3 regions of the Lentzea sp. NPDC004789 genome follow, and region 3 is predicted to be linked to each of the others. Evidence: riboswitches for the same ligand, from Rfam matches in the RefSeq annotation. Region 3 holds a riboswitch; each other region holds the start of a gene.
What was found. Region 3 has a riboswitch for S-adenosylmethionine ahead of ACWEIJ_RS18005 (aminotransferase class V-fold PLP-dependent enzyme). Riboswitches for the same ligand answer to the same signal wherever they lie in the genome.
Positions count from the first base shown of each region.

Region 1: linked by a shared signal. The riboswitch ahead of ACWEIJ_RS26875 (methionine ABC transporter ATP-binding protein) and the one ahead of ACWEIJ_RS18005 (aminotransferase class V-fold PLP-dependent enzyme) in region 3 are both predicted to bind S-adenosylmethionine.
Region 2: linked by a shared signal. The riboswitch ahead of thrC (threonine synthase) and the one ahead of ACWEIJ_RS18005 (aminotransferase class V-fold PLP-dependent enzyme) in region 3 are both predicted to bind S-adenosylmethionine.

Region 1 is NZ_JBSGBE010000012.1:238,423-244,857, reverse strand. It holds gene ACWEIJ_RS26885 (MetQ/NlpA family ABC transporter substrate-binding protein) at 1-140, opposite strand, end outside; gene ACWEIJ_RS26880 (methionine ABC transporter permease) at 238-921, opposite strand; gene ACWEIJ_RS26875 (methionine ABC transporter ATP-binding protein) at 918-1,916, opposite strand; SAM riboswitch class I at 2,135-2,228, opposite strand; gene rsmA (16S rRNA (adenine(1518)-N(6)/adenine(1519)-N(6))-dimethyltransferase RsmA) at 2,317-3,150, opposite strand; gene ACWEIJ_RS26865 (transglycosylase family protein) at 3,295-4,707, opposite strand; gene ACWEIJ_RS26860 (TatD family hydrolase) at 5,009-5,803, opposite strand; gene metG (methionine--tRNA ligase) at 5,830-6,435, opposite strand, start outside.
Region 2 is NZ_JBSGBE010000039.1:7,893-14,327, forward strand. It holds gene ACWEIJ_RS44695 (pentapeptide repeat-containing protein) at 93-458, shown strand; gene holA (DNA polymerase III subunit delta) at 455-1,432, opposite strand; SAM riboswitch class I at 1,511-1,642, shown strand; gene thrC (threonine synthase) at 1,654-2,910, shown strand; gene ACWEIJ_RS44710 (hypothetical protein) at 2,962-3,417, opposite strand; gene ACWEIJ_RS44715 (ComEC/Rec2 family competence protein) at 3,300-5,708, opposite strand.
Region 3 is NZ_JBSGBE010000007.1:94,885-101,319, forward strand. It holds gene ACWEIJ_RS18000 (potassium/proton antiporter) at 1-1,433, shown strand, start outside; SAM riboswitch class IV at 1,508-1,622, shown strand; gene ACWEIJ_RS18005 (aminotransferase class V-fold PLP-dependent enzyme) at 1,660-2,988, shown strand; gene lspA (signal peptidase II) at 3,012-3,797, shown strand; gene ACWEIJ_RS18015 (RluA family pseudouridine synthase) at 3,839-4,723, shown strand; gene ACWEIJ_RS18020 (NAD(P)-dependent oxidoreductase) at 4,797-5,405, shown strand; gene ACWEIJ_RS18025 (LysR family transcriptional regulator) at 5,377-6,279, opposite strand; gene ACWEIJ_RS18030 (inositol monophosphatase family protein) at 6,303-6,435, shown strand, end outside.

The DNA.
Region 1 (6,435 bases), on a different contig from region 3:
TTGTCGGCCACGTACTTGAGGATCTGCGCGTGCGGGACGGGCGACACGCCCACCTTGAGCGTGTCGGAGGCGCTGCCACCGGACGAGCAAGCGGACAAAGCAGTCAAAGCGACCGCGATCAGGGCAGCCTTAATACGCATTTCGTTCCTTTTGAGAGTTTCTGCCGGCGGCAGGTTCGAGTACGCGGGGAGCTTTCGTACTCTCCTGGAGTACGGGAGGGCCCCGCGTGCGGAAAAGTCAGACGGTGGCGTGTCGGCGCCGGTCGGACGCACGGGCGGCACGGGTGAAACCGAGCTGGATCAACGTCGTGAGCACGGCGAGCCACGCCACGGTGCTCCACAGGATCCGGTCGTTGAAGCGCTGGTAGCCCTCGCGGATCGCCAGGTCACCGAGGCCGCCGCCGCCGATCACGCCCGCCATGGCGGAGTACCCGATCAGGGCGATCACGGTGACGCCGATGGCGTTGATCAGCGCGGGCAGCGACTCGCGGATCAGCACCGAACGCACGATCCGCAGCGTCGAGGCGCCGGTCGTGACCGCGGCCTCGACCACGGTCACGTGCACCTCGGACAGGATGTTCTGCACCAGCCGCCCGACGAACGGAATCGCACCCACGGCCAACGGCACGATGACCGCCGTGCTGCCGATGGAACCGCCGACGATCAGGCGGGTGACCGACGTGAGCGCGACGAGCAGCACGATGAACGGCATCGAGCGGCCCAGGTCGGTGATGAAGCCGAGAACGCGGTGCAGCGCGGCGTTCGGCCGCAGCCCGCCCTTGGCGGTGAGCTGCAGCCAAACCCCGAGCGGAACTCCGAAAGCGGTGGCGATCAAGGTGGAGACACCGACCATGTACAGCGTCTCCCCGGTGGCCTCGACGAGAAAGCTCAGCACGTCCGGCCAGGGTGTTGCAGACCTCACGCAGCTACTCCCTGCGGCCCCTTCAGGGACCTCTGCACCGCGCCACCGGCCTCGCTGATCCACTCCAGCGCGGAGTCGGACCGCTCACCGTTCAGGCCGAGGCGGAACCGCGCGACGGGGGTCTCGCCCAGGCGCGTCAGGCCGCCACCGACGATGTTCAGCTCGACGCCGAACCGGTGGGAGGCCTCGGGCAGCAGCGCGCCGACCGCGGCGAACCCGACGAGCACGACGTCCGCGACGCGGTCGTAGCTGCTCTCGTTGATCGGGTTCAGGTCGACGGCGGGCAGCAGCGCACCGCTCGTGCGGCTGCCGGCGTCGCTGACGAGGTCGAGGACCTTGCCGTGCTCGACGACGCGACCCTGCTCCAGCACGGCGACGTCGTCGCAGATCTTGCGGACCACGCCCATGTCGTGCGTGACGACGAGAACGGTCACACCCAGCTCAGCGCGCGCACGGTCGAGGACGGTGAGCACGGAACCGGTGGTCTCGGGGTCGAGCGCGGACGTGGGCTCGTCGGCCAGCAGGACGCTCGGGTTCGCGGCGAGTGCGCGTGCCACGGCGATGCGCTGACGCTGCCCGCCGGACAGCTGGTCGGGGTAGGCGGCGGCCTTGTCGGTCAGCCCGACGAGGTCCAGCAGCTCGCCCACCCGGCTGCGGCGCTGCGGTCCAGGCACGCCCGCGGACTCCAGCGGCAACGCGATGTTGCCGGCCGCGGTGCGCTGGCGCAGCAGCGAATCCCCTTGCGGCACAACGCCGATCTGGCGACGGGCGGCCCGCAGCGCGGACCCGTCCAGCGCGGTGATGTCCGTGCCGTCGACCCGGATCGCACCGGAGTCGGGACGCTCCAGCAGCGCCACGCAGCGCGCGAGCGTCGACTTGCCGGCCCCGCTCGGGCCGACCACGCCGAGCACGGTGCCCGCCTCGACGTCGAGGGTCACGCCGTTCAGGGCGTTGACACCCTGGAAGGACTTGGTGAGGTTTTCGACAGTGATCACTTCTGCTCCACGGCTGCGCGCGACGGCACACCCGCCTCGTGGGCGGTGCGCGGTCGGAGTTCTGCTCAGGTGTGTGCGCCCCTCGTGCTTGAGGAGGGCCGCGTCAAAGGACTTTGAGAAGGCGCCTTAGACGAGGTGGCGACGACATGCAGAAGCGGTGCGACGGCACTGGTCGACGACTCGCCGACGCGTCAGCATTCGCGTGGTGCCCATGTGATCCTCCATCGGTCCTGGCGTTAGCACCTGCCCGCATCCAGCGGGTGGTTGCTGCGACGTCGTAGAGCCAGGTCTCTCGGTCGCTCCGGATGGCACCTAGCAGTCAACCGGACGCACGTTCGGTTGCGCAAGCCAGAATCCGATTCGTTCGACAGATCACACTGTTGGCCGATGGATCCTCGGCCTAGACCTCCGCGATCCGGATGAAGTCGATCACGCTCAGCTGCTCGCCCCTGGCCTGCGGGTCGATGCCGGCCTTGTCGAGCAGTTCGTCGACGTTGATCTGCGCGGTCTCGGCCCAGCCCTTGAGGGCGGCCCTGAGGGTCTTGCGGCGTTGCGCGAAGGCCGCGTCGACGATCGAGAAGAGTCTCGTCTTGTCCACAGTGGACAGCGGGCTTTCGTGGCGGTGGAACCAGACCAGGCCCGAGTCGACGTTGGGCGCGGGCCAGAAGACGTTCCTGCCGACCGGACCGGCCTTCTTCGCCTCCGCGTACCAGGCGAGCTTCACGCTGGGCACGCCGTAGATCTTGCTGCCGGGCCCGGCCGCCATCCGGTCGGCCACCTCGGCCTGGACCATCACGAGGCCCTTCCGCAGCGTCGGGAGCTCGTTCAGCAGGTGCAGGACGACGGGGACGGCGACGTTGTAGGGCAGGTTCGCCACGATCGCCGTGGGCTGGACCACGAGGTCGTCCTTCGTGACCTTCATGGCGTCCTTGAGGACGACGTGCAGCTTGCCCGCGTTCTCCGGATCCATCTCGCGCACGGTCTGCGGCAGGCGCCCGGCCAGCGGCGGGTCGATCTCGACCGCGACGACCTGCTCGGCGGCGGGGAGCAGCGCCAGGGTCAGCGAGCCCAGGCCGGGACCGACCTCCAGCACCACGTCGTCCGGGGTGAGCTCGGCCGCGGCGACGATCTTGCGGACCGTGTTCGGGTCGTGCACGAAGTTCTGCCCGAGTTTTTTGGTCGGGCGGATGCCCAGTTCTTCGGCCAGACGTCGCACTTCGGCAGGTCCCAGCAGGCTCACCTGAGCATTCTCGCAGGTGGGATCAGGAACCGGCGGGCGGGCTGCCGGACACCGAAACCCGCCGACCGGCAGAAACACGGGGGCCCCGCGTTCCCCAGAAGGAAACGCGGAGCCCCCGCGTGCCAGGAAGTCTTGCGGTTACGGCAGGCCCAGCTTGGCGCGGCAGCCCGGCCAGGCGCCGTAGGTGCCGCCGGCGCGGTCGCGCAGCTTGGTCGCGATGGCGATCTGCTGCTCGCGGGTGGCCTGGTGCGGGAGCTGGGCGTAGGCGGTGCCGCCGTTGGAGGCCCAGGTGCCGGCGTTGAACTGCAGGCCGCCGTAGTAGCCGTTGCCCGTGTTGGCGGCCCAGTTGCCACCGGCCTCGCACTTGGCGAGCCGGTCCCAGACCTCGCCGTCGGGCAGCGGCTTGGTGCCGACCGTGATCTTCTTCGGCTTCGGCTCCTTGGTGACCTTGCCGGCGATCTTCTCGCGGCTGATCTCCTTGCCGTTCTTCACGGTCACGCGGTACGTGCTGATCTGCTCGCCGGGCGTGCCGGGGTCGGTGACCGTCTGCTCGCCCGCGTTCATGTTCGGGTCGTTGGTCTTCTCGACCGGCGGGGCGACCGGCTCGTTCACGTTGATGACCGTGACGCCCGTGCGGGAGATGTAGACCTCGGCGCCGGTGGCGAGCTTCACGTCGGTGCCGGAGGCGACCGCGTCCTCGGGGCCGAGCGAGAGGTTCTCGTTCTTCAGCAGCTCGTCGACGGTGACCGCGGTGGTCTGGATCTCGCGGACCGGGTTGGCGCCGTCGAACAGCTTGATGTTCTTGCGGGTCTTGACTTCCAGATTCATGCCCTCCAGGGGCACGTTCTGGTTGCCGGGAGCGGAGAACCAGGCTCCCTCGACCGGCACGCCCATCTGCTTGGCGGCCTCCTCGACGGTGACCGAGCGGACCCAGTCCTCGCGGGCCTGGCCGTCGATGCTCGCCTTGACGAGGCGGCCGCGGTCGAGGGTGATCTTGCCGCCGTCGGAGATCGGGGTGTTCAGCGAAGGCGAGAGGGCGTCGTGCTCACCAACGACGATGCCCTCCTCGGCGAGAACCTCGCCGACCGTGCCCTCGTAGGAGTGGACGGTCTGCAGCGCACCGTCCACGTCGACCGTGAGGGACTTGTCCATCGCCATGGCGGTCACGCCGCCGCCGGAGATGGAGACGAGGACCGCGGCGACCGCACCCTTGAGGAAGCGGCGCTTCCAGTTGGTGACCGTCTGGACGAGGACCTGTGGGTCCTCCTTCTCCTCTTCCTCCGTCGGGAGGACGAGGGGCGGCATGATCGTCGTCTCGGCGTTGATGAGCCGGATCAGCTCGTCGACGTCGACGTTCGCCGTGGCGAGGAGCTCGTCGGCGTCCGGTCCGAGCACCTCGAGCACGTCCTCCGGCGAGATGCTCAGCGCACCGGCGGGAAAGCTCGGGTGAGGATCGGCGACGGCGGTGGCCGTGGCCATCCCGACCGGCGTGAACCAGTCGGTGTCCTCGTTGAAGTCGTACGGAGCGGCAGTTCTGTCGCTACCAGACACTGGGTCGATACCTCCATTGCGGAAGCTCGAGGCCACCGCACAGTTGGCGTTGACAAGATCATTCGAGTTGGAACTCGAAGGTTCCCGGCAACTCCTCCTACGTGGTCTCGCTTCTTCGCGCTTCTGGCTTGGGTCCCGCCCCGACTGCGGGCGTGCACCGAACCGACAAGGTCGGCTCAGGTGGCACGGTCACGGGACAGTAACGGGGTCGCGGACGTTGCGCAAACACCCCCGCCAATGTTGTGACCTCAGTCACCCCATGGGGTAGGAACCCTTTGCTCCGTTCGTCTTACATCGCATCTCAGTGACCAAGTCCGAACACTCGTTGAGCATTACGGGTGACAGCGGAGCAGAGTTCAGAAAGATCTTCGCCACGGAGCGTGGCCAAAGTCCGAACTGTGTAATTCACACAATAGGGTTCGTTTGGGCGCCCCCTGAACGGATGCGGCGTCAGGAACGGGGCGTCCGTCTCGACCAGGAGCTGATCTCGCGGCACCAGCCGGGCCGCCTCCTGCAGGGCGCGGGCGTTCTTGAACGTCACCGGGCCCGCGAACGACAGCACGTACCCCGCGTCGACGCACCGCCGGGCGAAGTCCGCGTCACCGGAGAAGCAGTGGAAGACCACAGTGGACGGTGCGCCCTCGGCGTCGAGGACCTTGAGGATGTCCTCGTGCGCGTCCCGGTCGTGGATCATCAACGGCTTCCCAACGCGCTTGGAAAGCTCGATGTGCCAACGGAAAGCCTCGTGCTGCGCGGCCGGCGGCGAGTAGTCCCAGTAGTAGTCGAGACCGGTCTCGCCGATCGCCACGACGCGGGGCAACACCGCCAGCCGCTCCAGCTCGGCCTTCTCGAGATCACCGAACGAAGACGTGCGCGTCGGGTGCACGGCCACCGCGGCGTAGACGCGCGGGTCCCAAGTGGACGCTTCGGCGGCCCACCGCGCGGCGGCCAGGTCGTCCGCCACGGTGATCACGTGCGAGACCCCGGCGGCCTCCGCGCGGTCCAGCACCTCCGCCACGCCGGCCCGGTCGGTGGCGCCGCACGCGTCCAGATGCGTGTGAGCGTCGATCACCGGTGCCGGAAGAGCTTCCGGCACCGGCGGTCGTTCCCGCTTGTCCGCCACTAGTCGGTGACGATCGGAGCCCACTCGGGCCCGGTCTCGCCCAGCTTCGGGTCGAGTTTCGCGAACAGCGGCGACGGCTTCTGCAAAGGCCGGCCGACCTCGATCGGCGTGGACTCCCAGCGAGCCTGCTCACCGGCGTAGTCACCGGTCAGCACCGGGTACGAGCGGTCGGGCACGTCGAGGTCGGTGACCTCGGTCAGCGCGGGCTGAGCCGCCCACACGCCCGTGCCGCCCAACGCCTCGTGCACCTGCTGCGCCGAGTGCGGCAGGAACGGCGTCATCAGCGTGTTCGCGTCCTGAACCACCTGCAGCGCGGTGTGCAGCACCGAGTCACGGCGGTCCGGGTCGTCCTTGAGCTTCCACGGCTCCTGGTCCGACAGGTACTTGTTCGCCGCCGAGATGACCCGCATGGCCTCACCGGACGCCTGCTTGAACCGCGACCGGCGCAGGTGCGCGCCGACGGTGTCGAACGCCGCACGCGACTGCCGCAGCAGCTCGTGGTCGGCGTCCGTCAGCGCGGTGGCCTTCGGGATCGCGCCGACGTTCTTGTGCGCCATCGAGACCGAGCGGTTGACCAGGTTGCCCCACTCGTTCGCCAGCTCGAA
Region 2 (6,435 bases), on a different contig from region 3:
CTCGCCGAAGGGCCGATCCACGATCCACAGCGTGCTGGCCCGCACCGCAGTGCAGCGGCGCCTCCGTCCAGCAGCGAGCCGACCACCCGATCATGCGAATGCCGACCGGGCAGAACGCGCGGCTCAGCCGCGCCGACCTGACGTTCGCCGACCTGTTTTGGGCGGACCTGCGGGCTGCCGACCTGACGTACGCCAAGGCAGAAGCCGCTTGCCTCATGTACGCGAACCTGACCGAAGCGAACCTGAGCAAGGCGGATCTGAAGCGCGCGGACCTCAAGAGCGCACAGCTCCACGGCGCGAACCTGTCCGGGGCAGACCTGCGTGGCGCCGACCTGCGCGGCGCCTTCGGCAAGACGCCGGACGAGATCAAAGCCGTTGCGGAAACCGACTCGGAGACCCACTTCGGCGATCAGGCCGTCCCGGAGCCGAGCGTCGCCGCCTGTGCCGGTGTCGGCTAGCGGCGTCCGTGTGCGGCGACGATCTTGAGCACCGCGCGTTCGAGCGCGTAGTCGGCGTCGGCCGCCACGCCCTTCACGTCGGCGTTGAGCCCTGCGACCACCTGCATCGCGTCGGCCAGGCCCGACTGGTCCCAGCCGCGGGCCTGGGCCTGCGCCTTCTTGATCTTCCACGGCGGCATGCCGAGCGGCCCGGCCAGGCTGAACGGGTCGGCCCTGCCCACCGCGGAGACACGCGCGACCGTGCGGACCGCGTCCGCCAGGGCGTCGGCGACCAGCACGTGCGGCACGCCGAGCTGCATCGCCCAGCGCAGCGCCTCCATCGCGCCCGCCCGGTCACCGGTCACGGCCTTCTCGGCGACCGCGAACCCGGTCACCTCGGCCTTGCCCTGGTGGTAGCGGCGGATCTCGTCGACCGTCACCTTGCCGTCGGTGTCGGACACGAGCTGGGACGCCGCCGCGGCCAGCTCGCGCAGGTTCGTGCCCACGGCGTCGATGAGCGTGGCGACGGCCTCGGGGTCGATCTTGCCGCCGGCCTGCCGCACCTCGTTGCGCACGAACGCTTCCCGATCACCGGGTTTGGTGACCTTCGCGCACTCGGTGACCGCGGCACCGGCCTTCTTCAGTTGTCCGGGCAGGTCTTTGGCCGCCTTGCTGCGGCCACCGCCCGTGTGCACGACGACGAGCGTGACGCCGTCCGCGGGTGCCTTGACGTAGGAGAGCACCGTGTCGGCGATCTCCTTGCTGATCTCCTGCGCGTTCTGCAGGACGATCACGCGACCCTCCGCGAACAGCGACGGGCTCACCAGTTCGGCCAGCTCGGGAGGGGTGAGATCAGTCACCTGCACGCGGGTCAGGTCGGCGTTCGGATCGGCCTTGCGTGCGGCCTCTAGAGCCGCCCGAACAGCACGTTCGACCAGCAACTCCTCCTCGCCGACGACGAGGTGCAGTGACTCCGGTGCGCTCACGCTCCGCATCCTCCCACGTCCCGGATCGTGGACGTTTGTGGCTGAGCAACGGACCGTTGCCGTAGCTTGGTGGCCACAACTGAACACCGCTCATCCAGAGGGGCAGAGGGACCGGCCCGAAGAAGCCCCGGCAACCGGCGTCAGCGCCACGTGCATAACTGCGCGCAGACGATCACGGTGCCAATTCCGACCCGTTCGATTTCGCGGGAAAGATGAGGAGATACCTCGCGATGACTGCTGTCACTGTGCCCACGAGCACGACCTTCGACCTCGGCCCCGCCCGCGCACTGTTGTGCCGTGAGTGCGGTAATGAGACTCCTCTCGCTCCTGAGTACGCCTGTCTGGAGTGTTTCGGGCCGCTGGAAGTGGCCTACGACTTCGGCAGGATCCGGCGCGAGGACATCGAAGCCGGCCCCCGGTCGATCTGGCGCTACCGCGGCCTTCTCCCCGTTCCGTCCACTGTGGAACAGCACCCGAACACCGAACCCGGCGGCACTCGCCTGGTCGAGGCCCACAACCTGGCCAAGGCCCTCGGCGTCCGCAAGGTCTGGGTGAAGGACGACACCGGCAACCCCACCCACTCCTTCAAGGACCGCGTGGTCGGCGTCGCGCTCGCCGCGGCCCGCGAGCTCGGCTTCAAGGTGCTGGCCTGCCCGTCCACCGGCAACCTGGCGAACGCCGTCGCCGCGGCCGCCGCCCGCGCGGGCTGGCAGTCGGTGGTTCTCGTGCCCTCCTCCCTTGAGCGCGCCAAGATCCTCATGAGCGCCGTCTACGAGGGCGCCCTGATCGCCGTCGACGGCAACTACGACGACGTGAACCGCCTGGCCCAGGAACTCGCCGCGGAGCACGAGGACTGGGCGTTCGTGAACGTCAACGTCCGCCCGTACTACGCGGAGGGCTCGAAGACCCTCGGCTACGAGGTCGCCGAGCAGCTCGGCTGGCGCCTGCCCGACCAGATCGTGGTGCCCATCGCGTCCGGGTCCCAGCTCACCAAGGTGGACAAGGCGTTCCGCGAGCTCGGCCAGCTCGACCTGGTCGAGGCCACCCCGTACCGGGTGTTCGGTGCCCAGGCCACCGGCTGCTCGCCGGTGTCCGCCGCGTACAAGGAAGGCCACGACGTCATCCGCCCGGTCCGTCCGGACACCATCGCCCGCTCGCTGGCGATCGGCGCCCCGGCCGACGGCCCCTACGTGCTCGACGCGGTCCGCCGCACCAACGGCGCCATCGAGGACGTGACCGACGAAGAGGTCGTCGAGGGCATCAAGCTCCTCGCCCGCACCGAGGGCATCTTCGCCGAGACCGCCGGCGGCGTGACCGTGGCGACGGCGAAGAAGCTGATCGAGTCGGGCCAGCTCGACCCGGACGGCGAGACCGTGCTGCTGATCACCGGCGACGGCCTCAAGACCCTCGACGCGCTCGGCGACACGATCGGCCCGCGCGCGACGGTGCCGCCGTCGGCCGAGGCCGTCATCAAGGCGCTGGGCTAGTCACCTCCTTCCGGTCCGGGGACGCGCACGCGTCCCCGGACTCATGTTGTCTCAGAGGGAAATCGCGTCCGTCTGCGTCCAGCCGGAGCGCGGGAACCGTTGCAGGCCTTCCATCACGTGCGGCCCGAACGGCTCCACTCGCGCGCGCCACGCCACGATCCGTTGCGGCCACGGGGCTTCCGCCTTCAGCGCGTTGTAGTGGTAGTTGTGCCAGTCGTGCGGCGCGATCCGCAGACCCTCGTCGAACAGGTGCTCCGCGACGAGGTCGTACGCCTCCTCCGGCTTGCCGACCTTGGTGGGCGGCAGCACGTGCGTGACCGTCCCCCGATAGGTGAGAGCGCGTGTGCCGTCTTCGAGTGTTTCGCAGATGTAGTAACCGAAATCGGGTTTCAGCTCGTCGTGCGGCCATGGCGTCGCCGAGTAGTTCGTCTGCCACATCGCCCACGCGATCCGGGGCGTGCCACCGGGAACCGGGTAACGCGCGTTGTGCAGCCTGATCCAGACCATTCTCTTCTCCTTCTCACTGTTCGGTTTCCCGGCAGGACCGCCAGGTCGCCGTCCTTGTCCGTGCGCAACACCAGCGCACCTCCCGCCCGCAACAGGTCGAGCACGTGCTCGCTGGGATGCCCGTAGCGGTTGCCGGCGCCCACGCTCACCAGCGCGATTCGCGGATGCGTGGCCTTGAGGAACGCGGGCAGCGAGTACCGCGACCCGTGGTGCGGCACCTTGAGCACCTCGACCCCGAGGTCCCGCTCCCCCAGCAACGCCGACTGGCCTGCCAGTTCGACGTCACCGGTGAGCAGCACACGGCCTGCTCTGGTGTGTGCCTTCAGCACGAGCGAGTAGTCGTTGACCGTCGTGTTCGTGTCGTCTGATGTCGGTGGCCGCCGCGGGCCCAGGACTTCCACTTCCAGCCCGGGCCAGGCGAACCGCTCGCCCACCTTGGGTTCCACGACCCGCACGCCGTGACCGCGGGCCTGCCTGTTCACCTCCTTCCACGCCCATGCGGGCTCCTTGAGCGGACCGGTCGCGATGGCACCCACCGCACGCCCGGTGAGCACCGCAGGCAGGCCCTGCACGTGATCCGCGTGCAGATGCGTCAGCACGAGAAGCGGAATCCTCTTGATTCCCAACGTCTTCAGGCATCGGTCGACCGCGCCGGGGTCGGGTCCGGTGTCCACGACGACCGCTCGGTCGGGTTCGTCCGTCGCCAGAACCAGCGCGTCGCCCTGACCGACGTCGCAGATGACGACCTTCCAGCCGTCGGGCGGCCACGTCGGTGCGATGACCTTCATCGGCACCAGCACGACGAACCCGCCGACCAGCACCGCGACGACCAACGTCCGCGTCTTCTTGAAGCGGAGCAACAACACCACCGCTGCCGTGACCGCCAGCAGCGCGAGCGCTCCGAGCCAGCCCTTCGGCCAGCCGACCGAGGCACCGGGCACCGTCGCCGACTGCCGTCCGACCTGGATCAACCAGGTCACCGCCGGTCCGGCGATGTGCACGACCAGCTCGGCCGCCGGCCGGTGCAGCGGCGCGATGGCCGCCGCCACCACACCCAGCACCGTCGCCGGCGCGACCACCGGTCCGGCCACCAGGTTGGCGACGATCGCCACGAGGCTCACCTGACCGGACAGCCCCGCGACCAACGGAGCCGTGGCCAGGCTCGCGGCCGTCGGCACAACGACCGCCTCGGCCAAACCGTTCGGCACGCCGCGTTGCTTCAGCGCCTTCGACCACTTCGGCGCGACCAGCACCAGCGACGCCGTGGCCACCACGGACAGCGCGAACCCCGGCTCACCACCCAATGCCGGGTCGACGAACACCAGGACCAGAACGGCCGTGGCGAGACTGGGCAGTGTGGACCTTCGCCTGCCCAGTACGAGGGCGAGCAAGGTGACGGCACCCATGACCGCCGCTCTGAGGACGCTCGGCTCCGGGCCAGCCAGCACCACGAACCCGACAAGCGCCGCCATCGCCGCCGCAGCCGCCGTCCGCGGGCCGGCTCTGAGCCGCTTGGCCAGCAGGTAGACCGCGCCGCACACGATGGCGAGGTTCGCGCCGCTCACAGCAAGCAGGTGCGACAGCCCGGCGGTGCGGAACTCGTCGACGATGCGCGGAGCCATCTGGTCGGTGTCGCCCACCACCAGCGCCGGCAGGAGTCCGGCTTCCTCGTCGCCGAGGACAGCGCTGGCGTCTCTCAGGCCGTCGCGGAGGTCGTCCGCCCAGCGTTGCCAGAACGGCGGTGGCTGCGGGTCGATCGGCGGGCCGCGAACTCTGAGCAGTGCCGAGGACAGGTCGCCGCCTCTCGGTGGCGCCAGCGTTCCCTTGGCGGTGACCTTCTGGCCCGGCAACAGCGTTCGCCACCGGTCGGCCGGAGCCAGCAGGACGAGGTGAGCGCCGTTGGCCTTCGCGGTGATCACCACGTGGTCGACGCCGGCCTGGTGGCCACCGAAGCCCGCAGCCTGGATGCCTCGGGGTCTGGTCGTGAGTTCAACGGTGAGGGTGGTGGCGCGGCCGTCGTTGGCGGCGAGGCGGAGTGGGTGGGTTTCGGCTCTCAGCACGGCGCCGCCTATCCACGCCGCGGCCACCGGGCCGGAGATCAGGAGGGCGATCGCGCACGTCCTGGTCCACCACGCCCTGCGCCAGGCGACCAGGCCGATGAGTCCTGCGGCCAGGCCGGTGAGGACTGCTGCCTGCCAGTTCAGGAAGAGGCCGGCGACGGAGGTCGTCCACACCGCTGTTGCGGCGGGGACCAGGCGGTAGTCGTGGGTCAGCGGGTGTCTGCGGGCCATTGCGGCCTCCGGTGCCCGGTCGGAGGCCTGGGGTCAGGGCTTGGGCTGCCTTGGCGTGGTTGAGGAAGCGCGGTGGTCGGTTCGATCAGGGGTGGGCGGAGATCTGGGTGGTGCCAGGTGAGGTCGATGTGCGGTTGTCGCTCGCCTGGGTGGGTGGACGGGTCGGGTGGTTGGTGACCGGGGCGGATGGCTGCTGCGGGGTGGGGACTGAGCTGGTGGGTGATTCGTACGGATCGCATTCCGGAACTCCTGTCGAGGTCGGAGCTGGGGTTGGGGGACGTAGGGGCGGGCCTGGATGGGTGGTGTCGTTGGGGGCATGCGGCATGGCGGGTTCTTCGCGGACGGCCGGGCGACGCGAGGGCAGCGGTAAGACGGGCTTGGTGGTGGAAGGGCTCCGCAGCGGGAGGGGCTCGGCGGCCGCACCGGGGCTGGTGGTGAGGCCGGGATTGGTGACTGAAGCTGGACAGATAGCGCTGGCACAGGCGGCGGGCTGGGATGGCCGGCGACACCGAGCCGCTGGCGACACCGGTCGGGCGGAGACAGGCGGTGGAGGCGGACGGACGGCTAGGCGTGTTTTGCCGTGCACAGGCGGCACGACGGGGTTTTGGTCGGGCGTCGGGGTGGGGGTGGTGAAGGGGGCGGGTGGGTGGGACGTAGGCGGTGGGTGCGGAGCTCGGGTGGGTGGAGAGGGAAGGTGAGGGTGATCGGGTGGGGTGGGTGGTTGTGG
Region 3 (6,435 bases):
TGATCTCCGTGATCGCGGTGCGGCTGTCGACGCGGCTCGGCCTGCCCTCGTTGTTGCTGTACCTGGGCATCGGGGTGCTCCTCGGCGAGGCGGTCTTCGGCATCAAGTTCGACGACGCCGACCTGACGCGGTCCCTCGGCATCGCGGCACTCGTGCTGATCCTGACCGAGGGCGGCATCACGACCCGCTGGCACGCGGTGAAATCGTCGCTGTGGTTAGGCGTCGCACTGTCCACAGTGGCCGTAGCGGTGAGCGTCGCGGTCACCGGCACGGCGTTGCACTTCCTGCTCGGCCTCGACTGGCGGATGGCGCTGCTGTGGGGCGCGGTCCTGTCGTCCACGGACGCGGCGGCCGTCTTCAGCGTGTTGCGGTCCTTAGGCGTGGGAGCGCGGCTCACCGGCGCGCTCGAACTGGAGTCCGGCCTCAACGACGCACCGGTCTACATCGCCGTCGTGCTGCTCGCCTCGGCGGACAAGATCTCGTGGACCGCGCCGCTGCTGGTGGTCTACGAACTGGCCGCGGGCGCGTTGATCGGTCTGCTGCTGGGAGTGTTCGGCGCCGCCGCGCTGAGACGGGCCGCGCTGCCCGCCACCGGCCTGTACCCGCTCGCCACCGTCGCCGTGTGCGTGATCGCTTACACGGCAGGCGATCTGGCGCACGCCTCCGGCTTTCTCGCCACCTACGTCGCCGCGCTGGCCCTCGGCAACGCCCGGCTGCCGCACCGCGCGGACACGCTGTCGTTCGCCGAGGGACTGGGGTGGCTCGCGCAGATCGGCCTCTTCGTCCTGCTCGGCCTCTACGCCGCACCGACGCGGCTGCTCGACGTGCTGGTCCCGGCGCTGATCGCGGGTGTGGTGCTGACGTTCGTGGCGCGGCCGCTGTCGGTCCTGCTCGCCTGCCTGCCGTTCCGGGTGCCGTGGCGGGAACAGGTGTTCCTGTCCTGGTCGGGGCTGCGCGGTGCGGTGCCGATCGTGTTCGCGCTGATCCCGTTGATCCAGGGCGTCGAGGGCGCGCGGCAGCTGGTCGACGCGGTGTTCGTGCTGGTCGTCGTGCTGACGGTGGTGCAGGGCACGACGCTGCCGTTCCTCGCGCGGCGCCTCGGGCTGGTGCGCCAGGGCGAGCCGCAGGAGGTCCAGGTCGACTCCTCGCCGCTGGACGAGCTGAGCGCCGAGCTGCTGCAGGTGCACATCCAGCGCGGGTCGAAGCTGCACGGCGTCTACATGACCGAGCTGCGGCTGCCGATCGGTGCCACGGTGAGCCTCGTGGTGCGGTCGGGGAAGAGTTTCACGCCACAGCCGACGACTCGGCTGCAGACCGGCGACCAGTTGCTCATCGTCACCACCGAAGAGGCGCGCGAAGCCGCTGAGCGGCGCATACGTGCCGTGGACCGGGCCGGTCGCTACGCACGGTGGAAGGGCGAGACCGGGGATTAGGTCGGTTTCCGAGGCTTCTCAGCATGTGATCGGTTGTCGACGGACGCCGCGAGGCTCCGCTAACGTCATCGGCAGGTCATGAGAGCCAGCGTCAAGCCCAAGCTTGCTGGCCGGCAACCCTCCAACCGCGGTGGGGTGCCCTTGGTGAGGACCTGGTCCGGCGCGTGGGGCGCCGGTCAAGCGCGGGCCTTCGCACGACGGGGCCCCTGGCCTCGGAGGCAGCTCGATGACGCTCGCGATCACCCCTCAGACCACGGTTGTTCCCGCTGTCGTCGGCGCTGACCTGCGCGTTCCGCTCGTCACCGGAGAGCGCGTCACGTACGCCAACCTCGACCACGCGGCTTCGGCGCCGTGTCTGCAGGAGGTGCGCGACGCGGTCGACGAGCTGCTGCCCTGGTACGCCAGCGTGCACCGCGGCGCCGGGTTCGCCTCCCAGGTCTCGACGCGGGTCTACGAGCAGGCGCGCGACCGCATCCGCAGGTTCGTCGGCGCGCACTCGTCCGACACCGTCGTCTTCACCCGCAACACCACCGATTCGCTGAACCTGTTGGCGCGCAGCATTCCCCGCAACACCGCGGTCGTGCTGTTCGACAGCGAGCACCACGCGGCGCTGCTGCCGTGGCGCGGGCCGAACGTTCAGCGCATCCCCACTCCGTCTTCGTCCGGCGCTGCGGTCGTCGCGCTGGACCGGGCGTTGGCCGCCGCCCCGGTCGGCCCTCGGCTCGTGATCGTCACCGGGGCGTCCAACGTCACGGGTGAGCTGTGGCCGGTCGCGGAGCTCGCGAAGGTCGCCCGCAGGCACGGCGCGCGCATCGCGCTGGACGCCGCGCAGCTCGCCCCGCACCGCCCGATCAACGTGCGTGAGCTGGGCGTCGACTACGTCGCGTTCTCCGGCCACAAGATCTACGCGCCGTTCGGTGCCGGTGTCCTGGTCGGCCGCGCGGACTGGCTGCAGCAGGCCCAGCCGTACCTGGTCGGCGGCGGTGCGACCGCGAAGGTGACCGACCACGGCGACCGCCTGGGCGTGGCGTGGTCCGCGGTGCCGGAGCGGCACGAGGCCGGCAGCCCGAACGTGGTCGGCGTGCACGCGCTGGCCTCGGCCTGCGAGATCCTGTCGCGGCACTGGGAGCAGACCGTCGCGCACGAGCAGGAGCTGCTGGTCCGGTTGCGGGACGGCCTGCGCACGGTCCCCGGTTTCCGCGAGCTGTCGATCCTGACCGACGCCGACAAGGTGGGCGTCGTGAGCTTCACGATCTCCGGCTTCGACGCGGGCTTCCTCGCGGCCGCGCTGTCCGCCGAGTACGGCATCGGCGTCCGCGACGGAGCGTTCTGCGCGCACGTGATCGTCGGACGGCTCGTCAAGCAGCTCGGATCGCACGAGGAACGGGCCGTCCGCGCGTCGGTCGGCCTCGGCACGACGGCCGAGCACGTGGACCGTCTGGTGGCGGCGCTGCGCACTCTCGTCACCGAGGGTCCGAAGTGGACCTACACGCAGCGCGACGGTCGCTGGGTGCCCGAGGACGACGGCCGAACCCTGCCGCCGTTCCTCGCGTAGTCCCGGTAGTGGACAATGACCTGGTGAGTGACGAGTCCAAGGCCGAGGAGAAGGCCGCTGACACGCCTGCCGAAGAGCAGGTCAGCGAGCCGAAGCCGGCCGAGGAGCGGAAGTCCAACGAGTTCGTCGGGGTCGACCTCGCCGATGACGACGACGATGACGACGCCGAAGCCAAATCCGACGCCGAGGCTCCCGAGGCGGCTGAGAAGCCCGCGGAGGACAAGCCCGCCGAGCGGGTCGTGGCGGCGGACGACGTCATCGAGCCGGAGTTCTCCCTCAGCGGGTCGTTGCCGGAACCGCGGATCAAGGTCCTCGGCGCGCTGGCGGCCGGCGTGCTCGTGCTGGACGTGCTCACCAAAGTCCTGTCCGTGGCGTTCCTCGAGGGTGCCGACCCGATCAAGCTGTTCGGCGGCGTGCTCTACCTGACGTTCGTCCGCAACCCCGGCGCCGCGTTCGGCATGGCCGAGGGCATGACGTGGATCCTGGCGCTCATCGCGCTCGGCGTCGTCGGGTTCATCCTCTGGATCTCGCGCAACCTCCGCTCCCAGCCCTGGGCCGTCGGCCTGGGCCTCGTGCTGGGCGGCGCCGTCGGCAACCTCGCCGACCGCCTGTTCCGCGAGCCGGGCCCGATGCGCGGCCACGTGGTGGACTTCCTGTCGCTTTTCGACCCGTTCGGCCGCGTGTGGCCGGTGTTCAACGTCGCCGACATGGCGATCGTCTGCGGTGGCGCGACGATCGTGGTGCTGGCGCTCATGCAGCACGACTACGACGGGACGGTCCACAAAGAAGAGAAGAAGGTCGAGGCGTGAGCGGATACCGAACGCTGCCGATTCCCGACGGGCTGGACGGCATGCGTGTCGACGCGGGCCTCGCCAAGCTCCTGGGTCTGTCCCGGACCGCCGTGGCGGCCATCGCCGACGCGGACGACGTGCTGGTCGACGGGCGCGTGGTCGGGAAGTCCGACCGGTTGGTCGCGGGCGCGATGCTGGAGATCACGCTGCCCGCTCCGCCGCAGCCCGTCACCGTGCAGGCGATCCCGGTCGAGGGCCTGATCATCCTGCACGAGGACGACGACATCATCGTCGTCGACAAGCCGGTGGGCGTGGCCGTGCACCCGTCACCGGGCTGGACCGGGCCGACCGTCGTCGGCGGGCTCGCCGCCGCCGGGCGCCGCATCGCCACGTCCGGTGCCGCCGAACGCCAGGGCGTCGTGCACCGGCTCGACGTCGGCACGACCGGTGTGATGGTGGTGGCGAAGTCGGAGTCGGCGTACTCGGCTTTGAAGCACGCCTTCAAGGAGCGGACCGTCGACAAGGTCTACCACGCGATCGTCCAGGGCCACCCGGACCCGATCAAGGGCACCATCGACGCGCCGATCGACCGGCACCCGAAGCACGACTACAAGTTCGCCGTGATGAACTCCGGCAAGCCCTCGATCACGCACTACGAGGTGATGGAGGCGTTCCGGGCCGCGTCGCTGGTCGAGGTGCACCTGGAGACCGGCCGCACGCACCAGATCCGCGTGCACTTCTCCGCGCTGCACCACCCCTGCGTGGGCGACCTGACCTACGGCGCCGACCCGACGCTCGCCAAGCGGCTCGGGGTCTCGCGGCAGTGGCTGCACGCCCGGCAGCTCGGGTTCCACCACCCGGCGGACGGCCAGTGGGTCACCTTCACGTCCGAGTACCCGGACGACCTGGCCGCCGCGCTGGAGAAGCTGCGCGAAGAGGGTTGATTGCGTCTGGGTAAATCATCGGTTGACGAGCTTTCATTTGATGTTAATCGGTGGCCTGCCTAGCGTTTTCGGCATGAACCTCATCGTCCTCGCGGCGTCCGGCCGGACCGGTCTCGCTCTCGCCAGGCTGGCGCTGGAACGCGGCCACACCGTCACCGCGATCGCCCGCGATCCGGCCCGCATCGGCCTCCACCACGGGCACCTGCGCAAGGTCGCGGCCGACGTGACCGACCCCGCGAGCGTCGCCGCCGTGGTCGGCGCGGACTCCGTCGTCCTGTCCGGTCTCGGCACCGACGTGCCCGGCGTGCTGTTCGACGGCGCCAAAGCGGTGATCGCCGCCGAGCCGAAGCGGATCATCTGGCTCGGCGCCTACGGCACGGGTGCGTCCGCCAAGGCCGCGGGTGACGGCGCCGCCGTGCTCTGGCAGCTGATGGGCGACCGGATCCCGGACAAGATCGCGGCCGACAACGCCGTGCTCGCCGCCGGGGGCACCGTCTTCCACGCCGGGGTGCTCGGCGACGGGCCGGAGAGCCCAGGCCGGCGCACGGTCGGACTGGACGCCGCGCCGCCGTTCGACCTCGGCGCCACGGTGAGCCGCGAGACCGTTGCGGCCGCCATGCTCGACGAGGCCGAGAACCCGCGCTTTCCCGGCGCTATCGCGTTGCCGCTAGCACCTCGGTGAGGGCCGTCCGCACCTGGTCGCGCAGCCACGCGTGGGCGAGGTCGGAGTCGTAGCGCTGGTGCCAGTTGCAGTTGATCACCGCCTCTCCGGACTCGACCGGCAGCGGCCTGGTGACCAGCCCGAACGCCTCGACCAGCGGGCGGCACAGGATCGCCGTGGTGGTGACCAGCACGTCGCTCGCCGCCGCGATCTGCAGCGCGGAGTGCACGGTCGCCACGCTCGCGATCACCCGGCGGCGCAGGCCGGCCGCTGCCAGCAGGTCGTCGATCGGTGCGGTGAGACGGCCGCGCCGGGAGATCACCACGTGCGGCTGGGCCGCGTACGCCGGCAGGTCCAGCAGGTCGGCGCAGGGGTGACCGGACCGCATGACGACGGCGAGCGGATCGGTGCCCAGCGTCTCGGAGCGGAACTCCGGCAGGTCCGGGGTGCCGCCGCCGAGCTCCAGGTCCACTCGGTGCCGCAGGTCGTCCGTGTCGGCGGAGTGCTCGGCCAGCACCCGCAGCCGCACGCCCGGTGCCTGCCGCGCGATCCTGCCGACCAGCAGCGGTACCAGCGACGAGGCCAGCGCGTCGTGGCACTGCAGGGTGAACGTGCGGTCCAGCGCGGCGAGGTCCAGCTCGCGGCTCGGCGTCAGCACGGCGTTGGCCTGCCGCACCAGCCGGTGCACCTCTTCCCTGATCGCGAGCGCGTACGGCGTCGGCGTCATCGAGTGGCCCGTGCGCACCAGGATGTCGTCGCCGGTCACCTTCCTGATCCGGCCGAGCGTCCGGCTGACCGCGGGTGACGACAGGTGCAGCCGGTCGGCCGCGCCCATCACGCTGCCCTCTTCGAGCAGGGCGTCCAGCACGGTCAACAGGTTCAGATCCGCTTGCATGACAGTCAATACTGGAGGAAATCATGATCGCAGCCACCACCGCCGCCGTCCGCCGCGCCGGAACGCGCATGCTGAAGCGGTACTCGACGGAGTCCCGCACGTCCTCACTCGCCGAGATCATGGCCGCCGTCCACGCCAACAACGCGGCCGTCGCCG